2 linked regions of the Methylibium petroleiphilum PM1 genome follow. The protein of the gene in region 2 interacts with the protein of the main gene of each other region in a pairwise test. Links are inferred from orthologs where the notes say so. Each region holds a gene or a part of one and is shown on either strand. Other genes may lie near its edges. The genes, in order: ftsB and MPE_RS02330.

Evidence for each region.
Region 1: the proteins of MPE_RS02330 (region 2) and ftsB interact in binary tests that used the Escherichia coli proteins (3 or more experiments, as listed by UniProt). The link is inferred for Methylibium petroleiphilum PM1 from one-to-one orthologs.

The regions. Positions count from the first base shown.
Region 1 is NC_008825.1:3,028,951-3,032,218, reverse strand. The notes cover bases 267-3,223. They hold ftsB (cell division protein FtsB), read right to left. Parts: upstream 1,905-3,223; coding sequence 1,629-1,904; downstream 267-1,628. Other genes in these bases: eno (phosphopyruvate hydratase), read right to left, coding at 1,936-3,223; pnuC (nicotinamide riboside transporter PnuC), read right to left, coding at 942-1,574; MPE_RS14375 (AAA family ATPase), read right to left, coding at 269-919; trmB (tRNA (guanosine(46)-N7)-methyltransferase TrmB), read right to left, coding at 267-272. Outside these bases: more of trmB, read right to left, coding at 1-266; more of eno, read right to left, coding at 3,224-3,237. UniProt on the Escherichia coli protein: Essential cell division protein. May link together the upstream cell division proteins, which are predominantly cytoplasmic, with the downstream cell division proteins, which are predominantly periplasmic.
Region 2 is NC_008825.1:504,870-508,102, reverse strand. The notes cover bases 312-3,233. They hold MPE_RS02330 (cell division protein FtsQ/DivIB), read right to left. Parts: upstream 2,215-3,233; coding sequence 1,408-2,214; downstream 312-1,407. Other genes in these bases: murC (UDP-N-acetylmuramate--L-alanine ligase), read right to left, coding at 3,178-3,233; MPE_RS02325 (D-alanine--D-alanine ligase), read right to left, coding at 2,222-3,181; ftsA (cell division protein FtsA), read right to left, coding at 312-1,387. In the rest of the region: cell division protein FtsZ, read right to left, coding at 1-100; more of ftsA, read right to left, coding at 158-311. UniProt on the Escherichia coli protein: Essential cell division protein. May link together the upstream cell division proteins, which are predominantly cytoplasmic, with the downstream cell division proteins, which are predominantly periplasmic. May control correct divisome assembly.

The sequences.
Region 1 (3,268 bases), 2.5 Mb from region 2 along the record:
TCGCAGCCGATGAAATCGGTGTCGGGCCGGGCGGCGGCGATCTGCGCGGTGGCGTCGCCCATGCCGAAGCCGATCTCGAACACCCGCGGGGCGCGGCGTCCGAACACGGTCTGCGGGTCGAGCGGCTCGCGCTGGAACGGCAGCACGAAGCGCGGGCCGAGTTCGGCGAGGGCGCGTGTCTGCCCGCTGCCCATGCGGCCAGCGCGAAGCACGAAGCTGCGGATCGGCCGGGGCGGGTGGGCCGGAGGAGAAGAGGAATCGGGTTCGCTCATGGCAATGGGCGCTTCGCCGCGGACGCGGACGACAGATGTTCGCATTCGGGCTGCAGGCATTCGCGGCAGCGGCCACGCAGCCGCGGGCCGTCGGGCGCGGGGGCCACCTGGGCGGGCAGGTGCAGCAGCGGGCGCAGCGCAGCCACAGCGGCTGCCGTGCGCGCCGAGCCTTCGCCATAGACCACCGAATAGGGCAGCACGGCAGAGGCCAGCGCGTCGCGGACCAAGCGGTCGACCGGGCCGCGCACCTGGGCGCCGTCGCGCTGCAGGCCGTCTGGCTGCCAGGCCAGGTCGAGGCCGGTCAGCAGCGTGTGGGCGCAGCGGCGCTGGCGCTCGAGCGCCAGGGGGTAGAGACTGCGGTCGCCGAACACGAACTCGCTGTAGACCGCGATCATCAGCGGCGTGGTGTCGGCCAGCACGATGTGACCGTCCCGCGCGGCGGCCTCGATGCGACGCCATTGCTCGTCGGCGATGGCGGCCTGTTCCTCGGGCCGCGGCGTGCGGCCGTGCGCGTCGCAGAACTCGCGCAGGTACTCGGCCACCCGCGTGGCCGGCCGGCCGAGCGAACGGAGCTCCAGCGCCAGCGCATGGGCCAGCGTGGTCTTGCCGGTGCTCTCGGCACCGACCAGCGCGATCACCGGGCCCATGCGCACCGCCCCGCAAGCCGCCTCATGCCGAGCTCATCGCCGCGGCCTTGCGGGTCCAGGCGCGCCAGCCGATCGCCGCCAGCAGCGCGAACAGCGCGTAAAGCCCGACGGTGAGCCACAGCCCCTTGTAGGCGAACAGGCTCACGCCGACGGCATTGACGGCGATCCACACCGGCCAGTTCTCCACCAGCTTGCGGCCCAGCAGCACCTGGCCCACCACGCTGCCGGCGGTGGGGAAGGCGTCCCACCAGGGCACGTCGGTGTCGGTGCCGTGGCGCAGCAGCAACGCGGTGGCCGGCCACAGCAGGGCGAAGGCCAGCAGTGCCTGCAGCCGGCCGCGCGGGGCGAGGTGGCGCACTGCGAGCGCGCTGCCATCGGCCTGGGTGCCGCACAGCCACTGCCACCAGCCCCAGAAGGCGACCGCGATGAACAGCAGCTGCAGCGATGCGTCGCCGTACAGCCGGGCCTCCCAGAACACCAGGCCGTAGAGCGCCGAGCTGGTGATCGCCAGCGGCCAGGCCAGCGGGTCGACGCGCAGGTTGCACCACACCATCCAGACGCCCAGCAGCGCGCCGGCCAGTTCGGCGCGGCTGGCGGCCAGCGGGCCGAGCACGAAGGCCGGTGCGTTGAGGAAGTCGATCAGCGAGGTGAGCATCGCAAGGCATGCGCTCGGGCGGCGCATCGGGGCGAAAGAGAGTCGGGCGCGGGCCTAGCGGCGCGGCGCGTACTGCACGTAGATCTCGTCGGGCTTGAGCATGCCCAGCTCGGAGCGCGCCTTCTCCTCGACCATCTCCAGGCCTTCCTTGAGGTCGCGCACCTCGGCCGAGAGCCGGTCGTTGCGTGTCTGCGCCACGTCGTTCTTCGCCTGCTGCTCGCGCAGCTGCGCCTGCAGGCCGACCACCCGGCCGACCCCGCCCTTGCCGAACCACAGCTCGGCGTGGACCAGGGCCAGCAACGCGACCAGCGCGACGGTGATCAGGCGCATGGCGGCGGCGGGCGCGGCAGGCAGCGGGGACTCAGCGCAGGTTGTAGAACGCGGCGCGGCCGGGATAGACCGCCACGTCGCCCAGGTCTTCCTCGATGCGCAGCAGCTGGTTGTACTTGGCCATGCGGTCGCTGCGCGACAGCGAGCCGGTCTTGATCTGGCCGGCGTTGGTGCCCACCGCGATGTCGGCGATGGTGCTGTCCTCGGTCTCGCCCGAGCGGTGCGAGATCACGGCGGTGTAGCCGGCGCGCTTGGCCATCTCGATCGCGGCGAAGGTCTCGGTCAGCGTGCCGATCTGGTTGATCTTGATCAGGATCGAGTTGGCGATGCCCTTGTCGATGCCTTCCTGCAGGATCTTGGTGTTGGTGACGAACAGGTCGTCGCCGACCAGCTGCACCTTCTTGCCCAGCACCTCGGTCAGGTGGGCCCAGCCGGCCCAGTCGCCTTCGGCCATGCCGTCCTCGATGCTGATGATCGGGTACTTGTCGACCCAGCCGGCCAGCATGTCGGTCCACTGCTGGGCCGACAGCGACAGGCCGCCCTCGCCGTCGAGCTGGTATACCAGCGAGCCGTTCTTGCCCGGCTTGTAGAACTCGCTGGCGGCGCAGTCGAGGCCCAGCGCGATCTGCGTGCCCGGGGTGTAGCCGGCCTTGTCGATTGCCTCGAGGATCATCTGGATCGCGGCCTCGTGGTTCTCGACGCTGGGCGCGAAGCCGCCTTCGTCGCCCACCGCGGTGCTGATGCCCTTGTCGTGCAGGATCTTCTTCAGCGCGTGGAAGGTCTCCGCGCCCCAGCGCACCGCCTCGCGGAAGCTCGGCGCGCCCACCGGGATGATCATCAGCTCCTGCAGGTCGAGGCTGTTGTTGGCATGCGCCCCGCCGTTGACCACGTTCATCATCGGCACCGGCAGCTGCATGCCGCCCATGCCGCCGAAATAGCGGTACAGCGGCAGGCCCGATTCCTCGGCCGCCGCGCGCGCCACGGCCATGCTGACCGCCAGCGTCGCGTTGGCGCCGATGCGGGCCTTGTTGTCGGTGCCGTCCAGGTCGATCAGCGTCTTGTCGAGGAAGGCCTGCTCGGAGGCGTCGAGCCCCAGCACGGCTTCCGAGACCTCGGTGTTGAGGTGCTCGACGGCCTTCAGCACGCCCTTGCCGAGGTAGCGGCCCTTGTCGCCGTCGCGCAGCTCGATCGCCTCGCGCGAGCCGGTGGAGGCGCCGCTCGGCACTGCGGCGCGGCCCATCACGCCGCTCTCGAGCAGCACGTCACATTCGACGGTGGGGTTGCCGCGGCTGTCGAGGATCTCGCGCCCGACGATGTCAACGATGGCACTCATGGAATGACTTTCAAAGAGGAAGAGAGGTGCT
Region 2 (3,233 bases):
CGTTGATCATGTGCTCGACAGCGTTGCCGCCGCCGCCGCCCACGCCGATCACCTTGATCTTCGTGCCGAGCTCGAATTCTTCAATCATCTCGATGGCCATGGTGGACCTCCTTCGTCTGATGCAGTTGCCGGTTGAAAACGTGGGCTGGATGACGCCCTAAAAATTCCCGATGAACCAATCCTTGACGCGGCCGAACAGGGTCTGGACCGACCCCGCCTGCTGCGCTGCCTTCATGCCGCGCGTGCGCGCGAGCCTCGCCTCTTCGAGCAAGCCCATCACGGTGGCCGAGCGCGGGCTCGCCACCATGTCTGACAGTGCGCCGGCGTAGGTGGGCAGCCCCTTCCTCACCGGCTTCAGAAAGATGTCCTCGCCCAGCTCGACCATGCCGGGCATCACCGCGGTGCCGCCGGTGAGCACGATGCCGCTGGACAGCAGCTCCTCGTAGCCGCTCTCGCGGATCACCTGGTGCACCAGCGAGAAGATTTCCTCGACGCGCGGCTCGATCACGCCGGCCAGCGCCTGGCGGCTGAGCATGCGCGGGCCGCGGTCGCCGAGCCCCGGCACCTCGACCTGCTCGTTCGGATCGGCCAGCAGCTGCTTGGCCACGCCGTGCTCGACCTTGATCTCCTCGGCGTCCTTGGTCGGCGTGCGCAGCGCCATCGCGATGTCGCTGGTGATCAGGTCGCCGGCGATCGGGATCACCGCGGTGTGGCGCACCGAGCCGTCGGTGAAGATCGACACGTCGGTCGTGCCGGCGCCGATGTCGACCAGCGCGACGCCCAGGTCCTTCTCGTCGTCGGTCAGCACCGCGTGGCTGGACGCGCTGGGGTTGAGTACCAGCATGTCCACTTCCAGCCCGCAGCGGCGCACGCACTTGATGATGTTCTCGGCCGCGCTCTGCGCGCCGGTCACGATGTGCACCTTGACCTCGAGGCGGCCGCCGCTCATGCCGATCGGCTCCTTGACCTCGTGGCCGTCGATCACGAACTCCTGCGCCTCGACCAGCAGCATGCGCTGGTCGTTCGGGATGTTGATCGCCTTGGCGGTCTCGATCACGCGCGCCACGTCGACCGGCGTGACCTCCTTGTCGCGCACGATCACCATGCCGGTGGAGTTCTGGCCGCGGATGTGGCTGCCGGTGATGCCGGTGTAGACGCGCGTGATCTTGCAGTCGGCCATCATCTCGGCCTCCTTCAAGGCCTGCTGGATGGACTGGACCGTCGCGTCGATGTTCACCACCACGCCGCGCTTGAGCCCATGGGCCGGCGCGGTGCCGATGCCGGCGACGCGCAGCTCACCCTCGGGCAGCACCTCGGCCACCACCGCCATCACCTTGGCGGTGCCGATGTCGAGCCCGACGACGAGATCCTTGTATTCCTTGGCCATGTGCTTCCCGCCTTTTCCTTCTATTTCCTGCCTGCCGCCGCCGTCGGCGCCGCCGTGCCGATGCCCTTGAGCCGCAGCGCGTAGCCGTCGGCGTGGCGCAGGTCTGCATACGCCAGCGGGCGCTCGTAGCGCGCCGTCAGCTGCGGCACGGTGCCCACGAAGGCCTGCACCCGCGCCATCACCTCGTCCTCGCCGCCGCGGCCGAGCTCGACCTGCGCGCCGCTGTCCAGCTCGGCTCGCCAGGAACCGCGCGCGCTCATCGCCAGCGTCTCGATGCTCGCGCCGATGGCCTCGAACGCCGGCACCAGCCGCCGGTACATCGCGAGCATCGACGCCGAACTGCCCTCCGGCCCCTGCAGCACCGGCAGGTTCTCGTCCTCGACGTCGCCCGGGTTCGCCTCGAACACCTCCCCCTGCACGTTGACGAGCTTGTCGTCGCCGTCCTCCTGGTGCCACCATGCGGCGACGTGGTGTTCTTCGAGGCGCACCGCCAGCCGGTTCGGCCACACCCGCTGCACCGCGGCCCGCCGCACCCAGGGCACGGACTGGAAGGCCTCCTGGGCCTGCGCGAGATCGAGGCTGAAGAAGTTGCCGCTCAGCTTGGGCATCGCATTGGCGCGGATCGTGGTCACGCTGTTGCGCGCCACCTCGCCCTCCACGCGAACGCCGCGCAGCGTGAACAGCGGCGCGCGCAGCGCCCAGGTCAGCAGCAGCCCGATGAAGGCCAGCAGCGCGAACGCGAACAGCACGCTGGCGCCGGTGCGCATCAGGCGCACATCGGCCGGCAGCGGCTGCGGCTTCGCGGGGAGGCGGGGTCTGCGGGCCATGAGGGGCTCAGGCGTCGAGCGCCGCTCCCTGCAGGATGTGCAGGCACAGCTGCTCGTAGCCGAGGCCTGCGGCCTTGGCCGACATCGGCACCAGCGAATGGCCGGTCATGCCCGGCGAGGTGTTCATCTCCAGCAGGAAGGGCTTGCGATCGCTGGCGCGGATCATCAGGTCGGCCCGGCCCCAGCCGCGGCAGCCCAGCGCTCGGTAGGCGGCCAGCACGATGCGCTGGATCTCGGCCTCCTCGTCCGCCGGCAGGCCGCTCGGACAGAGGTACTTCACCTCGTCGGTGAAGTACTTGTTCTGGTAGTCGTAGCCGGCCTCGGGCGGCACGATGCGGATCACCGGCAGCGCGCGCGCATTCGCGCCCTCGCCCAGCACCGGGCAGGTCACCTCGGCGCCGTCGATGAACTCCTCGCACAGCACGTCGGGATCGTGGCGGGCCGACAGCGCCACCGCGTCCTGCATCTGCGAATAGCCGAGCACCTTGGTGACGCCGATCGACGAGCCCTCGCGCGGCGGCTTCACGATCAACGGCAGGCCCAGGTCGTCGGGCACGCCGCGCACCCGCTCGGGCGTCTGCTCGTCGGGCGCGAGCCGCACGTAGCGTGGCGTCGGCAGCCCTTCGGCGAGCCACACGCGCTTGGTCATGATCTTGTCCATCGCGATGGCGCTCGCCATCACGCCCGAACCGGTGTACGGAATGCGCAGCAGCTCCAGCGCGCCCTGCACCGTGCCGTCCTCGCCGTGCCGACCGTGCAGCGCAATGAAGCAGCGCTGGAAGCCCTGGCGCCGCAGCTCGACCAGTTCGTGATCCTTCGGATCGAAGGCGTGGGCGTCGACGCCGGCGTCCTGCAGCGCCTTCAGCACGCCGCCGCCGGACATCAGCGAGATGTCGCGTTCGGCCGAGGTGCCGCCCATCAGCACGGCGACCTTGCCGAAGGACCGGGGATCGGGGGTGGCGCTCATGCGTGGGCTCCCAACAGTTCGACCACCTGGCCGGGCACGGCGCCGATCGAGC